DNA from 3 places in the Streptacidiphilus sp. EB103A genome. Region 1 is predicted to be linked to each of the others. Evidence: riboswitches for the same ligand, from Rfam matches in the RefSeq annotation. Region 1 holds a riboswitch; each other region holds the start of a gene.
The links. Region 1 has a riboswitch for cobalamin ahead of cobI (precorrin-2 C(20)-methyltransferase). Riboswitches for the same ligand answer to the same signal wherever they lie in the genome.
Positions count from the first base shown of each region.

Region 2: linked by a shared signal. The riboswitch ahead of ABH941_RS28275 (ribonucleoside-diphosphate reductase subunit alpha) and the one ahead of cobI (precorrin-2 C(20)-methyltransferase) in region 1 are both predicted to bind cobalamin.
Region 3: linked by a shared signal. The riboswitch ahead of ABH941_RS36250 (HoxN/HupN/NixA family nickel/cobalt transporter) and the one ahead of cobI (precorrin-2 C(20)-methyltransferase) in region 1 are both predicted to bind cobalamin.

Region 1 covers NZ_JBGCAQ010000008.1:103,127-109,370, forward strand. Annotated here, with positions in the region: gene ABH941_RS14910 (LuxR C-terminal-related transcriptional regulator) at 199-2,562, opposite strand; cobalamin riboswitch at 2,662-2,815, shown strand; gene cobI (precorrin-2 C(20)-methyltransferase) at 2,890-3,624, shown strand; gene cobM (precorrin-4 C(11)-methyltransferase) at 3,621-4,442, shown strand; gene cbiE (precorrin-6y C5,15-methyltransferase (decarboxylating) subunit CbiE) at 4,439-5,704, shown strand; gene cobJ (precorrin-3B C(17)-methyltransferase) at 5,701-6,244, shown strand, end outside.
Region 2 covers NZ_JBGCAQ010000018.1:175,212-181,455, reverse strand. Annotated here, with positions in the region: gene ABH941_RS28280 (ribonucleotide-diphosphate reductase subunit beta) at 1-732, opposite strand, end outside; gene ABH941_RS28275 (ribonucleoside-diphosphate reductase subunit alpha) at 732-3,092, opposite strand; cobalamin riboswitch at 3,251-3,381, opposite strand; gene ABH941_RS28270 (GNAT family N-acetyltransferase) at 3,394-3,927, opposite strand; gene ABH941_RS28265 (hypothetical protein) at 4,068-4,814, shown strand; gene ABH941_RS28260 (histidine phosphatase family protein) at 4,815-5,585, opposite strand; gene mctP (monocarboxylate uptake permease MctP) at 5,696-6,244, opposite strand, start outside.
Region 3 covers NZ_JBGCAQ010000028.1:110,162-116,405, reverse strand. Annotated here, with positions in the region: gene ABH941_RS36255 (AAA family ATPase) at 1-2,199, opposite strand, end outside; gene ABH941_RS36250 (HoxN/HupN/NixA family nickel/cobalt transporter) at 2,405-3,508, opposite strand; cobalamin riboswitch at 3,542-3,765, opposite strand; gene ABH941_RS36245 (ArsR/SmtB family transcription factor) at 3,846-4,247, shown strand; gene ABH941_RS36240 (siderophore-interacting protein) at 4,270-5,106, opposite strand; gene ABH941_RS36235 ((2Fe-2S)-binding protein) at 5,216-5,917, shown strand; gene ABH941_RS36230 (hypothetical protein) at 5,857-6,244, opposite strand, start outside.

The DNA.
Region 1 (6,244 bases):
GGGGAGCCCCTGCTGCAACGGCGGATGCCGTGACGGTCGCCGGGCCGCCCCCCGTACCGGTACCAGAGGCCCTTGCGGACCTCCTGCTGTACCCGGCTCCGGTGCGACCCGACGTGCTCCCAGCATCGACCGCGGCCCTGGGGCCCGGCATCGGTATCCCACGGAACCGGGTATACCTAGATCCGCGACGGCACCTACCTACACCGGGTCCTCCACGGTCCGCGACCGGGCCACCGCCGCCGCGATCTCGGTGCGCGAGGAGAAGCCCAGCTTGGCCAGGATGTGCTCGACATGGGCGTCCGCCGTGCGCTTGGAGATCACCAGCCGCTCGGCCACCTGACGGTTCGAGAGCCCCTCGGCGACCAGCGCGGCGACCTCGCGCTCACGGCGGGTGAGGGCGTCCGGACCGGGGACCGGCCGCTGCTCCCCCTGCGGCACCGCCGGCGGGCTGTCCGCGTCGGACCAGGCCAGGGCCACGACCTGGTCCAACTCGCCGGCCGCGCCCTGGCGGTGGCACTCCTCCCGGACCCGCTCACCGAGGGCCGCGATGATCTGCCGCACCGCCGTGTCATGCGGCCCGTGGAGCTCGACGGCGCCGCTCAGCGGCAGGCCCGACCGCTCCCAGAGCGCGGCGGCCGCGCCCAGCAGCCAGGCGGCCCGGCGGTGCCGGCCCTCCGCCGCCGCGACCCAGGCCAGCACCTCCAGGGCGTAGGCCTGGCCGGTGCGGTCGCCCAGCTCGGTTCGCAGTCGCAGGGACTGACGGGCACTCAGCGATGCCTCCCGGTACTGCCCGAGGGCGAACCTGGCCTGGGCCTTCACCAGCAGCAGAAAGCCGCGCAGCCAGCACTCCTCCGGTGCGGCGGCGAGTACGGCCAGATACGCGTCGCACACCTCGACACCCTTGTCCGCGCGGCCGGTGGTCACGTACTTGAGCGCCCAGTGCGCCATCATCAGGCCGTCGCTGACCGGGTCCTCGCCGGGGCGCACGTACTCGAAAACCTTCTGCGTATGGACCTCAACCTGCTCGTAGTCACCACGCCACCCGGCGGCCAGGGTCAGGAAGTGGTGGGCGTGCAGCCGCAGCCGGTCGTCGTCCAGGCGTTCCGCGATCGCCAGCGCCTCCTGCAGGCCCGGCAGGGCGCCGTCGTGGTCGCCGACGAACAGCGACAGCTCGGCGCCCAGGCTGAGCGCGAGCGATCGGGCCGCGGTGGGCTCGGGCTGCTCGGCGAGGGCGAGGTCGATCCAGTGCCGCCCCTCGGCGTGCATCCCTGAGCAGATCCAGAACACCCACAGGTCGGTACAGAAGGAGAGGGCCTGGTCCGAGTCCCCCGAGGTCTCGATCATGAAGCGCAGCGCGGCGCGCAGGTTCTCCAGCTCCGGGCAGAGCGCCCGGAACAGCGGCAGCTGCGCGTCGGTGGCGAAGCGCGCCCGGAACTCGGCTGCCAGCACCCGGTAGTGGTCCAGGTGCCGCTGCCGGACCTCGGGCCCTCCGCCACTCTGCTCCAGCCACTCGCCGCCGTACTCGCGGATGGTGTCGAGCAGCCGGTAGCGGGTCCGGGCGTCGTCGGTGTCGACCCGCAGCACCACCGACTTGTCGACCAGGCCGATCAGATGCTCCAGCACCGTCCCGCCGCCGAGTTCGCCGCCGGCGCAGATCCGCTCCACGGCGGTCAGGTCGAAGCTGCCGGCGAACACCGACAGCCGGGCCCAGAGCAGCCGCTCCTCGGCCGTGCACAGCTCATGGCTCCAGCCGATGGTGGTGCGCAGGGTCTGGTGCCGGGGCAGCGCGGTGCGGCGGCCGCCGGTGAGCAGCCGGAAGCGGTCCTCCAGCCGGGCGACCAGCTGGTCCAGCGGGATCGCCCGGAGCCGCACCGTGGCGAGCTCGATGGCCAGCGGGATGCCGTCGAGACGGCGGCACAGCGCCAGGACGTCGGCGCGGTTGGCGTCGCTGAGGGTGAATCCCGGCAGCACCGCGGCCGCCCGCTGGGCGAACAGGGCCACCGCGCCGACCCCGTCCGGGCCCTCGTCCTGGACCGGCAGCGGGGGGATGACCAGGGTGTGCTCCCCCGGGACGTCCAGCGGCTGGCGGCTGGTCGCCAGGATGCCGATCCCGGGCGCGTCGCGCAGCAGCAGGTCGGCGAGCATGGCGCAGGCGTCGACCAGGTGCTCGCAGGTGTCCAGGACCAGCAGCGCGGTCCGGTCGGCCAGGTACTCGGTGAGGAAGTCCAGCGGCGGACGCGCCGTCTGGTCCACTATCCCCAGCGAGGCGCAGACCGCCCTGGGCAGCAGTTCCGGCTCCGGGAGGGCGGAGAGCTCGACCAGGTAGACCCCGTCCGGGTAGCGCTCGCGCATCCCGGCGACGGTGCGCAGCGCGATCCGGGTCTTGCCGACACCGCCGGGACCGGTCAGCGTGACCAGTCTGGCCTGCGTCAACAGCCGTTCCACGGAGGCCAGTTCGGCTCTGCGGCCGACGAAGCCGGTGACTTCGGCGGGCAGTTCCCCGACCCGCCTGCCATGGACGCTGAAGGTCATCTCCACCCCGCCCGCCTCGCCGGTCAGCACCCTCCCGAGAGTATCGGTTCGTTCACTGCCTGTGGTGGTGATCAGTCAGAACGGAGGTGGGCGAGGACACAGCCGCTCCGGTTGACCTGGCGACGGCGCACGTGGTGGGATTTTGAAGCCTTGTACGGCGGCAATGATGAGGAAGTCCGGTGCGAATCCGGCGCGGTCCCGCCACTGTCACCGGGCGACGCGTCCCGTTACCGGGCGCGGCCGTCCCCGAGCCAGGAACTCTGGCCGCCGACACCACGATCCGGGGCGCGGACCCCGAGTGAGGACTACTGCCATGCGCTGCTGCGCTCCCGTGCCCCGCTGCCTGCCCACACCGTGGTGACGCCTCGACTGACCGGCGTGGGCATGGGCCCCGGCGATCCCGAGCTGGTCACGGTCAAGGCGGTCCGGGTGCTGCGCGAGGCCGCCGTGGTGGTCGTCCCGGTGCTGGACAGCGGCGAGACCGGACGGGCCGAGGCGACCGTGCTGCACCATCTGGACGGTGCCGCGGCCAAGGTCGAACGGGTGGTCTTCGCCCTGAACGAGCGCGAGGACCGGGCCCGCCGCGAGGCCGCCTGGGACGCGGCCGGCGCCCGGGTCGCCGAGCTGCTGCGGGAGCACGGCAGCGTCGCCTTCGCCACCATCGGCGACCCCAATGTCTACTCGACCTTCACCTACCTCGCCCAGACGCTGGCCCCGCTGGTCCCGGGCCTGGTCGTGGCGACCGTCCCCGGGATCACCGCGATGCAGGACCTGGCCGCGCGCAGCGGCACCGTCCTGGCCGAGGGCACCGAGCCGCTGACGCTGGTCCCGGTGACCGCGGGAGCGGAGGTGCTGCGGGACGCCCTGGCCGGGCCCGGCACCGTCGTCGCCTACAAGTTCGGACGGCTGGCCGAGCAGGTCGCCGCCGCGCTGCGGGAGACCGACCGGGACGGCACCGCCGTCTGGGGGTCCGCGCTGGGCCTGCCGGACGAGCAGATCCGCCCGGCCGGGCATCCGCTGACCGGATCGCTGCCGTACCTCTCGACCCTGATCGCACCCGCGACCCGCACCCGCCGTGGAGGCAAGCTGTGACCGGTACCGAGGCCATCAACGGCAAGGTCACCTTTGTCGGCGCGGGCCCCGGAGCCGCGGACCTGCTCACCTTCCGCGCGGCCCGGGCCATCGCCGAGGCCGACACGGTGATCTGGGCCGCCAGCCTGGTCCAGGCCGAGGTGCTGGAGCACGCCCGCGAGGACGCCGAGATCCTGGACTCCTCGCTGATCCCGATGGAGGACGTGCTGGCGGAGTACCAGCGCGCCGCCGACCAGGGCCGCCGGGTGGCCAGGATCCACTCGGGGGACCCCTCGCTGTGGGGTGCGGTCCAGGAGCAGCTGGACCGCTGCCGTGAGCTGGGCCTGGAGACCGAGATTGTCCCCGGCGTCTCCTCCTTCTCCGCCGTCGCCGCGATCATCCAGCGCGAACTGACCATCCCCGAGGTGGCCCAGAGCGTCATCCTGACCCGGCTCGGCGGGGGCAAGACCCCGATGCCGCCCGGCGAGGAGGTGCGCGACTTCGCCCGGCACGGCACCACCATGGCGATCTTCCTGTCCGCCGCGCGCACCAAGCAGCTGGTGGAGGAGCTGACCGCGGGCGGCTACCCGCCGGAGACCCCGGTCGTGGTCGCCTACCAGGCGACCTGGCCGGACGAGCTGGTGCTCCACGGCACGCTGGAGAGCCTGGAGGCGACCGTCAAGGAGCACCGGCTGTGGAAGCACACCCTGTTCCTGGTCGGCCCGGCGCTGGCGGCGACGGGGACCCGGTCGCACCTCTACCACCCCGGCCACTTCCACACCTTCCGCAAGGCCGACCCGGCGGCCCGGCGCGCCCTGCGCAGCAGCGGAGCGTCGTGACGGACCGGCACCCGATCACCGTCCTCGGCGCCGGGCAGGCCGCGGAGCACGCTGCCCTGATCGCCGGCGCCGGGCTGGCTCTGGGCGCGCGTCGGCACCTGGACGCCGCCGGGGTGCCACCGGAGCGGGCGGTGGTGCTCGGCCCGCTGGCCCCGGCGCTGGACGCGGTCGCCGCCGCGCTGGCTGCCGACGCCGGTCCGGTGCTGGTGCTGGCCTCCGGGGACCCGGGGTTCTTCGGCATCGTCCGCGCCCTGACCGAGCGTTTCGGCCCGGGGGCGCTGGACGTCCGACCCGGCGTCAGCAGTGTCGCCGAGGCCTTCGCCCGGGTGGGTCTGCCCTGGGACGACGCGGTGGTGGTGAGCGCCCACGGCCGTGACCCGCGTACCGCCCTGAACGTCTGCCGGGCGCACCGCAAGGTCGCTGTGCTGACGGCTCCGGGCGCCGGCCCCGCCGAGATCGGGGCGGCCCTGGCCGCCGTCCCGGGGCTGTGGCGTCGGCTGCTGGTGGCGACCGACCTCGGCGCGGACAGCGAGCGGATCGAGGAGGTGACGCCGGAGCAGGCCGCAGCGCGGGACTGGCCCGGCGTCCAGGTGGTGCTGAGCCTGGGTCCCGGTGCCGAGCTCCCCGGTCCGATGCGCGCCGTCGCCGGGGGCGCGGGCGTCGCCGAGGGCGGCTGGGGACTGCCCGAGGACGCCTTCGAGCACCGCGACTCGATGGTCACCAAGGCCGAGGTCCGCGCCCTGGCCCTGGCCCGACTCGGGCCGCGGCTGGGCGAGCTGGTCTGGGACGTGGGCGCGGGCAGCGGCTCGGTGGCCGTCGAGTGCGCCCGGCTCGGCTCGGCCGTGGTCGCGGTCGAGAAGACAGCAGACGGAGTGCAGCGGGTTACCGCGAACGCAGCGGCACATGGCGTCGATGTACTCGTGGTACACGGAGCCGCCCCGGACGCCCTCGCCGAACTGCCGGAGCCGGACGCGGTGTTCGTCGGCGGCGGCGGCGCGGACCTGGCGGAGATCGTCGCCGCCTGCGCCGAGCGCGCCCGGCGCAGCGTGGTGGTGACACTGGCCGCGCTGGACCGGATCCCCGCCGTACGGGCCGCGCTGCTCGCGGCGGGCTTCACCGCCGAGGGCGTACAGCTGCAGTCGTCACGGCTGGCCCCGCTGCCCGGCGGAGTGGTCCGCCTGGCCGCCACCAATCCGGTATTCGTCCTCTGGGGCACCCGACTTGATTCACCGTCAGCCCAGTCGTCAGGAGACACACTGTGATCGGCTTGATCGCCGCCACCTCGGCGGGCCGCTCGGCAGCCGCCGAACTCGCCGAGGCGCTGGGCGACTGCACCCTCTACCAGGAGCGGACCGTCGCCGCCTCGATCGCCCGGGCCTGGGCCGAGTGCGAGCAGTTGGTCTGCTTCCTCGCCACCGGCGCCACCGTGCGGTTGATCGCCCCGCTGCTGGCGGACAAGCACAGCGACCCCGGGGTGGTCTGCGTCGACGAGGCCCGGCGCTTCGCGGTGTCGCTCGTCGGCGGCCATGACGGCGGCGCCAACCGACTGGCCGCCCGGGTCGCCGAAGCCCTGGACGCCCAGCCGGTGCTGACCACGGCCACCGACGCGACGGGCCTGCCCGGCCTGGACACCCTCGGCTGGCACACCGAGGGCGAACTCGCCGCGGTGAGCCGCGCGCTGCTGGACGGCGCGCCGGTTCGGCTGCGGGCCGACGCGGTCCACCCGCTGCCCGCGCTGCCGCCGAACCTGACCGCCGACGCACCCTCGGACGCACCCACGGTCGTCATCAGCGACCGCATGC
Region 2 (6,244 bases), on a different contig from region 1:
GACCTCCTTGCCGAGCTCCTCGTCCCAGAGGTCGGGCTCCTCGGCGCGGACGGTGTCGACCACCTGGAAGGCGAAGTCCATGTGCATGGACTCGTCGCGGAAGACCCAGTTGGTGCCGGTCGCCAGGCCGTGCAGCAGGCCGCGGGAGCGGAACCAGTACACATAGGCGAAGGCGCCGTAGAAGAACAGGCCCTCGATGCAGGCGGCGAAGCAGATCAGGTTGAGCAGGAACCGGCGCCGGTCGGCCTTGGTCTGCAGGCTGTCCAGCTTCTCCACCTGGTCCATCCAGCGGAAGCAGAACTGGGCCTTCTCGCGGATGGAGGGGATGTTCTCCACGGCGGCGAAGGCCGCGTTGCGGTCCTCCGGGTCGGGCAGGTAGGTGTCCAGCAGGGTCAGGTAGAACTGGACGTGGACGGCCTCCTCGAACAGCTGGCGGGAGAGGTAGAGCCGGGCCTCGGGCGAGTTGATGTGCTTGTAGAGGGTCAGCACCAGGTTGTTGGAGACGATGGAGTCGCCGGTCGCGAAGAAGGCGACCAGGCGGCCCAGCAGGTGCCGCTCGTCCGCGCTGAGCTTGGGCAGGTCGGCGACGTCCGAGACCAGGTCCACCTCCTCGACGGTCCAGGTGTTCTTGATGGCGTTGCGGTAGTGCTCGTAGAAGTCCGGGTAGCGCATCGGACGGAGCGTCAGTTCGAAGCCCGGGTCAAGGAGATTCTTCTCGGATGTGGTGGTCATTACTGGCAGGCCTCGCAGGACTCGGGGTTTTCGAGGGAGCAGGCGATGACGGACTCGTCCTCGACTGCCACCGGGATCACTGGCGCCGCCGCCGCGGCCCGGGCGATCCGGGTCGCCGGGCGGGAGCGCAGGTAGTAGGTGGTCTTCAGGCCGACCTTCCAGGCGTACGCGTACATCGAGCTGAGCTTGCCGATGGTGGGCGAGGCCAGGAACAGGTTCAGCGACTGGCTCTGGTCCAGGTAGGGCATCCGGGCCGCGGCCAGGTCGATCAGGGCGCGCTGCGGCAGCTCCCAGGCGGTGCGGTAGAGCGAGGCCAGGTCGGCGGGCAGGCCGGGGATGTCCAGGGCACTGCCGTTGGACGCGCGCAGCGACTCGCGGGTCGCCGCGTTCCATAGGCCGCGGGCCTTGAGGTCGGCCACCAGGTAGGGGTTGACCTGCAGGAACTCCCCGCTCAGGGTCTCCCGCTTGAACAGGTTGGAGACCTGCGGCTCGATGCACTCGTAGACGCCGGCGATGGAGGCGATGGTCGCCGTGGGCGCGATGGCCAGCAGCAGCGAGTTGCGCAGGCCGGTCGTGGCGATACGGGCGCGCAGCGCGTCCCAGCGCTCCGGCCAGGTGGGTTCGCTGGAGAAGTGGTCGATGTGGAGCTGGCCGCGGGCCGCGCGGGTCTCCTCGTAGGCGACATGGCGGCCCAGCCGCTCGGCCAGGTCGGCGCTGGTCTCGTAGGCGGCGAGCATGATGCGCTCGGAGATCCTGGTGGACAGCGCCTTGGCCTTGGGTGAGTCGAAGTCCAGGCGCAGCCTGAAGAAGACGTCCTGAAGGCCCATCACGCCCAGGCCGACCGGGCGCCAGCGGGCGTTGGACGCCCCGGCCTCCGGGGTCGGGTAGAAGTTGATGTCGACGACCCGGTCCAGGAAGGTGACCGCGGTGCGGACGGTGGAGTCCAGCCGCTCCCAGTCCATTTCGCCGCTGGAGAGCAGATGCGCGCCCAGGTTGACCGAGCCGAGGTTGCAGACGGCGGTCTCGCTGTCGTCGGTCACCTCCAGGATCTCGGTGCAGAGGTTGGAGGAGTGGACGGTGCGGCCGGGTAGCGCGGTCTGGTTGGCGGCGCGGTTGGAGGCGTCCTTGAAGGTCATCCAACCGTTGCCGGTCTGCGCCAGGGTGCGCATCATCCGGGCGTAGAGGGCGCGGGCCGGGATGGTGCGGATGGCCAGGCCCGCCGCCTCGGCCTTGGCGTACGCGGCGTCGAACTCGGCGCCCCACAGGTCGACCAGCTCGGGCACATCGCCCGGGGAGAACAGCGACCACTCGGTGTCGGCGTCCACCCGGCGCATGAACTCGTCCGGGACCCAGTGCGCCAGGTTGAGGTTGTGGGTGCGCCTGGCCTCCTCGCCGGTGTTGTCGCGCAGTTCCAGGAACTCCTCGATGTCCGCGTGCCAGGTCTCCAGGTAGACGCAGGCCGCGCCCTTGCGGCGGCCGCCCTGGTTCACCGCGGCGACCGAGGAGTCCAGGGTGCGCAGGAACGGCACGATGCCGTTGGACTGGCCGTTGGTGCCGCGGATCAGGCTGCCGCGGGAGCGGATCCGGCTGTAGGAGAGGCCGATGCCGCCGGCGTGCTTGCTGAGCCGGGCGATCTGCGCGTAGCGGGAGTAGATCGAGTCCAGCTCGTCCAGCGGGGAGTCCAGCAGGTAGCAGGAGGACATCTGCGGGTGCCGGGTACCGGAGTTGAACAGCGTGGGGGAGGAGGGGAGGTACTCCAGCCGGCTCATCAGCGCATAGAGCGAGGCGACCTCCGCCACCGATGCGGCGTCCCCTCCGACCTGCAGGCCCGACGCCACCCGCAGCATGAAGTGCTGCGGGGTCTCGATGACCTGGCGGGTGATCGGGTGGCGCAGCAGGTAGCGGGAGTAGAGGGTGCGCAGGCCGAAGTACTCGAAGCGGTCGTCGGCGGTGGGGTCGATCACCGCGTCCAGGGCGGCCGCGTGCTCGGCGACGAAGGCGGCGGTGGCGTCGCCGACCAGGCCCTCGCGGTGGCCGACGGCGATGGAGGCGGCGAAGCAGGTCGCGCCCTGGCCGGCGGCCTCCTCGCGGATCTCCTCGGCGAGCAGCCGGGCCGCCAGCCGGGAGTACTCCGGGTCCTCGGCGATCAGCGAGGCGGCGGCCTCGACGGCCAGGCCGCGCAGCTCGGCGTAGTCGGAGACGGAACTGCGGCCGCGCAGCGCGGCGGCGGCGACCCGGCCCGGGTCGACGCTGGTGAGGTCGGTGGACCGCTCGGTGAGGGTGCGCAGCAGGGCAGCTCCGGGGCCGTCGCCCGGCGCGGGCCGGGGGACGGCGGTCTGCTGCGGGACTGTCGTGTCGATCACTGTCACTGTGCGCTCCTCGTTGGCGGCCGGTCGGCGGCGGGCCGGCGGACGGAGGAGCGGGGGCGCCGCCGGGCAGCCCGAAGGCAGCACGGAGCGCGTCCCCGGCCCACCCGCGAGGCCCGGACGTGCAGCACTCCGGGCGGCGCCGGTAGGGCAGCGCGGAGCGGGCTGTCGGCAGGTACTCGGACTCGCGGCAGAAGCCGCTCACCGCTGCGGGGCAGTCCCGGAATCGCACCGGGTTCCCCTGCGTCGTCAGCGAGAGTGAGCATACATGTAGGGGTGCTTTCCCGAAGCACCCCTACATGTTGTGTCGTGCAGGGTCGCTCTCGGTAGTGAGCTCGACCGCGTAGGTCATCAGGTCGATGCCGGGAACCGGCGACCAGTCGCGCTCCGGGGTGCGGACGAAGCCCAGTCGTTCGTAGATCCGGTGGGCGTGCACCATGCCCGGCTGGGTGGACATCACCAGCCGGGACAGGCCCAGCTCCCTGGCCCGGTCCAGGCAGGCCCGCACCAGCGCCTCGCCGGCGCCCCGGCCGCGGGCCTCGGGGGAGACCGCGAGCATCCGGAACTCCCCCTCCTGCTTGTCGCCCGCGGCCAGGTCCGCGTAGGGCGAACCGGGCGGGGCGAAGGTCACCGAGCCCAGCAGCGCGCCGCTGACCGGGTCCACGGCGACCAGCAGCTCGGCCCTGGTGGCGCGGTCGCGGCCGTCGCGCAGTCGCGGCTCGTAGTGGCCGCCGCGGGTGGTGTGGCCGTCGGCGATGAAGGACTCGGCGGTGAGGTGGCCTGCCGCGTCCACCTCGGAGTCGAGGGCGGGGCGCACGATGACGTTCATGGGAAAAGTCTGCCTGAGCTGCGGTGACCGGTGACGGCAGGGTCGCTCACCCCGGTGGCGGCGGCCACCGGGCGGGAGAGTCGGCGCCGTGTCAGATTCAGGTGAGGGCCGGAGGGATGCGGGCGGCGAGGGAGGCGGCAGTGCGGCGTGCATGGGTCAGCGGTATCGCAGTGGCGGTGCTTGCCGGGCAGGCGGTGCTGGGCCTCGCGGGAACGGCCCGGGCCGCGTCCGACAGCACCAGGGCGGCCCCGTGCAGGGTGGGTTCGGCCTCCGAACAGCCGCTGGGGTTCGCCCTGCACCGGTTCCACCGGGTCTACCGGGCCGGCGGCTCCTGGTCGGGGGCCCGGCTGGGGGTGCGCAACCACACCGGGGCGTCCTGCCGCGGCGTCCAGCCGGTGCTGGTGCTGGGGGCTCACAAGCGGGGTCTGCACGCCGGAGAGGTGCGCCTGCAGTGGCGGCGCGGCGCCGGGGCGTCCTGGCGGCGGGTCCGGCTGCTGGAGGAGGACGGCGCGCTGCTGGGCCGGATCGGCCCTGCGGACGGTCTGGCGGTGACCGCGAAGGGCCGGGCGTCGGTGCCGCTGCGGCTGCGGTTCACCGCAGGTGCGCCGCTCGGGCGCTGGGTGACCCTGGCGGTGGGCTATGTGCCGGTGCCGCTGGACGGGGAACTGGTGCCGCTTCCCGTGGGTATCACCGACCCGCACTTCTTCCGGGTGGTCAGCGGGCATGCGGTCAGCCGGCATGCGCTCAGCAACCAGCGGCCGCAACTGGCCGCCACCGGCGGCTCGGAGGCGACGGCGCCCATCGCGTGGGCGGCGGCGCTTTCGGTGGGCGGCGGCGCGGCGCTGCTGGGGTGCGCGCGCCGCCGCAGGGTGAAGCCGGAGGGTTGATCAGCCCGGGTCCAGATGCGACATGCTGTTGTAGCAGTCCAGTTTGAGCTGGCCGGAGGAGGTCCGGGACCAGCGGGTGATCGAGGCGTTGCCGACCGCGCCCTCGCGCTCCAGGGCGAGGTAGCCCTCCTCGTCCAGGTCGTCCAGGATGTGACGGAGCATCACCACCACCGCGTCATGGGCCACCAGCAGCACCCGGCGGGAGGCCTCGGTCTCGTACAGGTCGCGCAGCAGGCTGCGCAGCCGCAGGGCGACGTCGGCGAGCGACTCGCCGCCGGGGGGCCGCCAGCGCAGCTCGCCGAGGCGGCGGCGCCGGGCCGCCTCGGCGGGGTGGTGCAGTTCGATGGCCGCTTTGGTGACCATCTCCAGGATGCCCAGCTCGCGGTCGCGCAGCCGTTCGTCGGTGCGCACGTCCGGGAGCGGCAGCCCGGCCCGGTCCAGCTCGGTGAGGACGAGCTCCGCCGTCTCCTGGGCGCGGAGGTACGGGGAGACCCACACGCTGTGCGGCAGCGGGCCGTCGGCGCGCGAGGCCAGCCAGCGACCCAGGGCGGTCGCCTGGGCCCGGCCCAGCGCGGTGAGCGAGAGGTCGGCGTCGCGGCAGGTGATGCCGGTGTCCAGGGCGCCGGCCGCCTCCGCGGCGGCGAACGCGGCGTTGGCGGTGGACTGGCCGTGCCGGGTGACGGTCAGCGAGAGCGGGCGGGGCGGGGCGGTGACGGTGGGTCTTTCTGACGCGGGTTCGGACGGGCTGAGGTGGTGGTCGGTGAGCTCCACGAGTCCCCCTGAGCGGTTCTTCGGCCCGGCCCGGCGCGGGAATGCGCACGGGCCGCCGGTCCCAGTGTGCGGGAGCGGCGGCCCGTGGAGGGGGCGCAAAGGGGGTGAATTCAGGGCGCGGAAGGAGTGATCTCCGGCGTGAGCGGGACCAGCGGCGCGCTCTCGACCAGGTAGTCGCCCGGGGTCGTCTCGTCCGGCAGCTCCCGGGGTTTGGCAGCCCGTATCGCGAGGGTGAGCACCACCGAGACGGCGAGGTTCAGCACGAAGGCGGTCATGCCGATGTAGCCGATCTGGCCGATGACCGGGATGTTCGCCGCGCTGCCGCCGAAGTGCGAGTGCGGCTTGCCGGCCGCGGCGACGTTGTAGGCCTGGTAGGTCCCGTAGGCCATCCCGGCGGCCCAGCCGGCCAGCAGCGCCCAGTGGTGGAACCAGCGCGAGAACAACCCCGCCACGATCGCCGGGAAGGTCTGCAGGATCCAGATGCCGCCCAGCAGCTGCAGGTTGATGGAGAACTGCTTGTCGATGCCGAGAACGAAGCCCAGCGCCCCCAGCTTGACCACCAGCGAGACCACCTTGGCGACCGCGGTCTCCTGCGCCGGGGTGGCGTCCGGCTTGAAGAACTCGCGGTAGATGTTGCGGGTGAACAGGTTGGCCGCGGC
Region 3 (6,244 bases), on a different contig from region 1:
CGCGGTCTCGCCGGACTGCAGCAGCGCCTCCACCAGGTCGGCGAGCCGGCGGACCGTGTCGGGGTCGGCCAGCTCCATGGCCTCGCTCAGCTCCCGGGCTCGCTGCAGCGCCTCGCCGGCCCGGGCGGCGCCCTCGGCGCCGCCGGGCAGCAGCAGCGCGGAGCCCAGCGCTCCCAGCGCGCGGACCTGGTACAGCCGGTCGCCGGCGGCCGCGCAGCCGTCGACGGCGCGCTGGGCCAGCTCGGCCGCCCGGGTGGTGCTGCCGCCGGCGGTCTCGGCCAGCGCGGCCGCGTAGGCGGCGAGGGGGGAGGGCTGGCCGGCGTCGGCGACCAGGGCGGTGCAGCGTTCGGCGGTGGTCAGGGCCTGTCGGCACTCCCCGGCCCGGGTCTGGATCCGGACCAGCGCGACCAGGGTGGCCAGGGTGTCCTCCACGCCCTCGGCCCCGGCCCCGGGGTCCAGCAGGGCGGTGACCCGGCGCCGGGCCTGGGGCACCTGGTCGGCGTCCAGCTGGGCCAGGGCCAGCCGGCGCAGCAGGCTGGCGCTCTGCTCGGCCGCGGCCAGCTGCAGCGCCAGTTCCAGCGCCGCGTCGGCGGCGACCGGGTTTCCGCGCAGTCCCTGCACGGTCGCGACCAGGCCCAGGGCCTCCACCCGGGTGGCCCGGTCCTCCGCGGTGAAGGCGAGGGCGGCGGCCCGCTGGGCCTCCGCCGCGGCGGTGCCGGTCCGACCGCCGAGCAACTCCCGGACGGCGGACCAGAAGTAGAGCGGGGCCAGCAGCGACGGGTCGTCCCCGGCGTCGGCGAGGCCGCCCTGGATCAGGCCGCCGGCCTCGTCCAGCGCCTGCCCGACCGTCTCCAGCAGGATCATCCGGGCCCGGACCCGCTGGGCCGGGTCGGCGGAGTCGGTGAGCACTCCGGCGGCGGATCTGCGGGCGTCCTCGTGCAGCCCCGCGTCGGCGGCGTGGGCCGCGGCGGCGAGCAGGCGCGCGGTGCGCCGCCGCGGGTCGGCGGCGGGAGTGTGCTCGGCGGCGAGGGCGGTGAGCTCGTACGCGGTGTCGGGTTCGCCGCGGTGCCGGGCCACGTCGGCGGCCGCGGCGAGGGCGGCGGCGACCTGGGCGTCCTCCCGTGGGTGGGCCTGCGCGAGGTGCCGGGCCCGGGCGACGGGTTCCGCGGTGGCCTCGGCGAGGGCGGTGTGGACCGCGATCCGCTCCCGGAGCAGCGCCTCGGCCTGCAGCGCCGCGCCGAGCAGCGGGTGCCGCAGCCGTACCCGGCCGTGGGCCGAGACCGAGACCAGGCCCAGACGCTCGGCCTCGGCCAGCGCGGCGACCGGGTCGGCGACGCCGGCGGCGTGCAGCAGGCCGAGCGTGGGCTGCGGCGAGCAGGCGACCAGCAGCAGTGCGGACCGGGACTGCGGCGGCAGCGCGCGGGTCGGCGCGAGCAGCAGGTTGCGCAGCCGCCGCGGGACCGGCGGCTCCTCCTCGGCCCACCGGCCGCCGGGCTGTGGACGATTGCCTGCGGCCAGGGCCAATTCCCGGGCGTAGAACGGGTTCCCGGCGCTGAGCTGCTGGATCCGGCGCAGCTCGCGGACCGGCGGGAGCGATCCCTGACGGGCTATCAGTTCCTCGATCGCGTCGTCGGGGAGCGGGGGGACGGCCAGTTCGACCACGGTCGGCGGGCAGAGCCGGTTGCGCAGGGCCGATTCGCCTGAGCCGGTCCGTTCGGCGGCGGCCACGGTGACGGCCAGGGTGCCGGCCCGGCGGGTCAGGAAGGAGAGCAGCGCGGCGCTGGGCAGGTCGAGGTCCTGGAGCCCGTCCAGGACGAGCAGCACGGACGCGTCCGCGGACAGGGTGCGCAGCAGTCGGACCGCGGCCGTGTGCAGGGCCAGCCGCTCCTGGGCGGTGCCGGGCTGGGTGCGGAGCAGCAGCGGCGGGTACTGGGCCAGGAGGTCGGCGGGCACGCAGGACAGCAGGTCGGACAGGGCGGCATAGGGGAGCACCGACTCCTCCGGGATCGGCGCGCTGCGCAGGACCAGCATTCCCGCCGCGGCGGCCTCCGCGGCGAGGACGTCCAGGACCGCGCTCTTGCCGATCCCCGCCGGACCGGTGAGCAGCAGCCCTCGGTCAGGCCGCAGCGCGCCACGGGCCTCGGTGAGGAGCAGGCCGCGGCCGATCGGGGGTGTGCTGCCGCTCGGTGCTGGTTGCATGGAACCGTCCGTCCTCCTGAGTACCCCCGCCGCGCCCTGTCACGCCATGGACCTGACATAGTCTGCAATGACTGCCACGAATCCCAGCGTGCCGCGGGCGCGACGTCAAGAAGGCGTACCTGTGAGTCAAGGGTCCGGGCGGTACCGAATCCGGTCACATCGGTCGGTCCCGGGCGCCGTGCGCCGCCGGGACGGCCGCGACGGGTCAGGCCTGGTTCCCCCAGCGGTGCTCCACCCTGGCCAGCCGCCAGTAGGCCAGGGCGCAGGCCCAGACCGCCACGAACAGTCCGACGATGACGAAGCCGACGTTGTTGAGGTTGACGCCGGAGATCCAGTTGCTGACCGGGTCGTCGAGACCGAGCTGGTCGTGGACCACACCGACCAGCTCGATCGTGCCGATCAGGAACGCCACGGCGACCGAGAGGCCGGTGATGGCGAGGTTGTAGTAGACCTTGCGCACCGGGTTGGAGAACGCCCAGTGGTAGGCGAAGTTCATGAAGGTGCCGTCGAGGGTGTCGAACAGGCTCATCCCGGCGGCGAACAGCAGCGGCAGGCACAGGATGGCGTACCAGGGGAGGCCGGCCGCGGCGCCGGAGCCGGCCATCACCATCAGGGTGACCTCGGTGGCGGTGTCGAAGCCGATGCCGAACAGCAGGCCGATCAGGAACATCTGGCCAGGGCGGGTGATCGATTTGGTGAGCCGGCCCAGGATGCGGTTCATGAAACCGCGGCTGTCCAGGTGCTTCTCCAACTCGTGTTCGTCGAACTGTCCTTGGCGCATCGCCCGGAACACCCGGTTGATGCCGAACAGGGAGACCAGGTTGAGCGCGGCGATCAGGTAGAGGAAGCCGCCGGAGACGCTGGTGCTGACCACGCCCAGGGCCTGGTGGGTGCTGGAGGAGTCATTGGTCACGGCCCCGGCGAACCGGGCTCCGGCGGCGATGCCAGCGGCCAGGAGCACCACGATGCTGGAGTGGCCCAGCGCGAACCAGAAGCCGACCGAGATGGGGCGCTTGCCGTCGGCCATCAGCTTGCGGGTGGTGTTGTCGATGGCGGCGATGTGGTCCGCGTCGAAGGCGTGCCGCATGCCCAGGGTGTAGGCGGTGACGCCGAGGCCGAGGCCGAAGACCTGCTTGCCGACGGTGTAGTGGTGCGGGGCGACCATGACGGCCAGGATGCCGAAGGCGACGACATGGAGCGCGGCGATCACCGCCATCAGCCCGCCGGTGCGGATCCAGTCCCTGCGCTCCCAGCGGAGCACGGGTATGACGGGGTTCACGGGTATGACGGGGTTTTCGGGCAGGGTCATAGCAGGGCAGCCTCTCCAGCACCTCGTGGACAGTAAGTCGTGCGGTGCCGTGGCCGGTCTCCTGGCTGACGGGTGCGAACACCTCCAGCACCCGGCCTTCCCAGGCACGCGAGCGCGCCCAGTGGCCGCCGGCTCCTCGGCGGAGGAACAGGCACGGTGCGGAGATTTCCCGATCACAGTGGCGAGGGCCGCTCCGGTCTGGGGCCCCTGAGGGCCCTTCACCGGTCTTCCCGAACACCACGGCTGAACCACCGTAGGGGTGCGGGGACCACATCATCAAGCCTGCACAGCTGTGCAGGTGTTGCATCTCACTCGGACTCTGAGGTGAAGTGGGCGCATGCATCTGGTTCCCGAGGAGCGCGCGCACCGGCGCACCATCGACGAGCACACCGTCTGCGACGCCATCGAGGGCATCGGCGACGCCGCCCGGGTCGCCGAATGGTCGGCCAGGTTCGCGCTGCTGGGCGAGCCCGGCCGGCTCACCCTGCTGCTGGCGGTCCACCACGGCGGCCCGATCGCCGTCACCGACCTGGCCATCGCCACCGGGATCTCCGACACCGCGGTCTCGCAGATGCTGCGGCTGCTGCGCGCCTCGGGCACGGTCACCCCGGACAAGGACGGCCGCGTGGTCCGCTACCGGCTCACCGACGCCCGGACGGCCGCGCTGCTCGACTCGCTCGGGTCATCCGCCGTCAAGACGGCAGGTGTGGGCGCCGAGTCGGCCACCGCCCACGGGTGACGAACCGCGCCGCCGTGGGGCCTCAGCTCCCCTGCTCCTCCTCGACGCTGCGGTTCCACTCCCGCTTCGTCGACTGCCAGCCGTCCTCGTCCTGACCGGTGCGCCAGTAGCCGGAGATGGAGAGCCGGTCCATCGGGATGCTGCGCTCGACCCGCAGCAGTCGGCGCAGCTCCTTGACGAAGCCGGCCTCGCCGTGCACGAACGCCTCGGGCAGGCCGGTCGGGAAGTCGAGCCCGGAGACGGCGCGGACCAGGGCCTCGCCGATCCGTCCCTCGCCCCGGTGCAGCCAGGTGATCTCGGCGTCGGCCGGGGTGGGCAGCTTCTGCTCCTCCTCGGGACCGGCCACCTCGACGAAGACATGCGCCCTGGCCCCCTCGGGCAGCTGCTCCAGGGCGGCGGCGATGGCGGGCAGCGCGCTCTCGTCGCCGACCAGCAGGTGCCAGTCGGCGTCGGGGGAGGGGGCGTAGCCGCCGCCGGGTCCGCCGAAGTGGATCTCGTCGCCGGGCTGTGCCCGCGCGGCCCAGGGCCCGGCCACTCCCTCGTCGCCGTGGTGGACGAAGTCCACCGTCAGCTCGCCCGTCTCCGCGTCCCAGCGCCGCACGGTGTAGGTACGGGTCACCGGCCAGTCCTCGCGCGGCAGTTCGGCGCGGATCAGCGCCGGGTCGAAGGGCTCCGGATAGACCACGCCCGGGCGCGGGAACTGGATCTTGATGTAATGGTCGGTGAGCCCCCTGGTGGCGAAGGCCGCGAGGCCCTCGCCGCCGAGGACGACCCGGATCATGTGCGGCGTGAGCCGCTCGACGCGCTCCACCCGGCCACGGTGGGTCTGCTGCGGTCGGCGCTCGGGTCGGCCTGCCATAAACACTCCCTGGGAACTTCGAACCTGTGATCCCCATAGTGCAGGGGATGGCTCGGCAATTTCCGAAACCTTACCTTTCCGCGTATTTCCAGCCAGGGAGACTGTGCTCATGTTCGCGATGCTCGACCAGCTCGCGGCCCTCGGGCCGTTCTTCGCCCTGCACAGCCACCACGGGGACGCACCCGCCCGCCCGCCGTGGCAGGAGCTGCGCACCCTGGTCGAGGACCCGCGGCTGCTGCGCGAACGCGCGGACGGTGTGCGGACCCGCCTCGCCGCAGCCGGAGCGCAGAGCCCCGCCGCCGTCGAACTGCGCGTGGCCGCCTCGGTGACCCAGCTGGGACTGACCGCCAGGCTGGTCTCCCCGGCCCTGGCCGTCGCCGTGCTGTCCGGCGCCTGGCCGCGGCCGGACCTGGAGCTGCTCCGGTGGCAGCCGGTCCCGGGCGGAGCGTTCCCGCTCTCCTTCGACGCCGCCGCCTTCGCCCCCGGCACACCCGACGACCTCGTCGACGGTCCGGTGAGCGCCCTGGTCCAGGCCACAGCCGCGCTGTCGGTCTCGCCCAAAATCCTCTGGGGCAACGTCGCCTCCGCGGTCAACGGCGCCGCCACCGTCCTGGCCGGCGGCCGTCCGGACCTGGCTGCCGAGACCCGTGCCGCGGCCGGCCTGCTGCTGGCGCGGCCGGCCCTGCGCGGCACCCACGCGCCGGACGCCACCGTCGGGAGCGGGTTCCGGCGCCGCAGCTGCTGCCTGATCTACCGCGCCGCTCCCGGCAGGGCCGGCGCGTTGTGCGGGGACTGCGTCCTCGCCCGCTGACCGGGACCGTCGGGATGACTCTGGACAGCAGCGGTGGGTTGCCAGGCATGCAGGGGGCCGACCCACACGGCGGTGATGCCGCTGATGTAGCGGGCGCCGCACACGTCGGTGGGGACGACGAGCTGCGGTCCGGCGGCGTCGAGCGGACGGGAGTCGATCCTGGTGGCCAGCAGGATCTGCTGGCCGCTGAACTCGGGGTCGATCTCGGCCCAGGACAGCAGCACGAAGTGCCCGTCGGCGCCGGTGATGGTGATCAGATGCCCCAGCCGGCCCTTCCGGTTCGCGGACACCAGGTGCAGCCCGGCCGCCCGCAGCACGTCCCAGAGC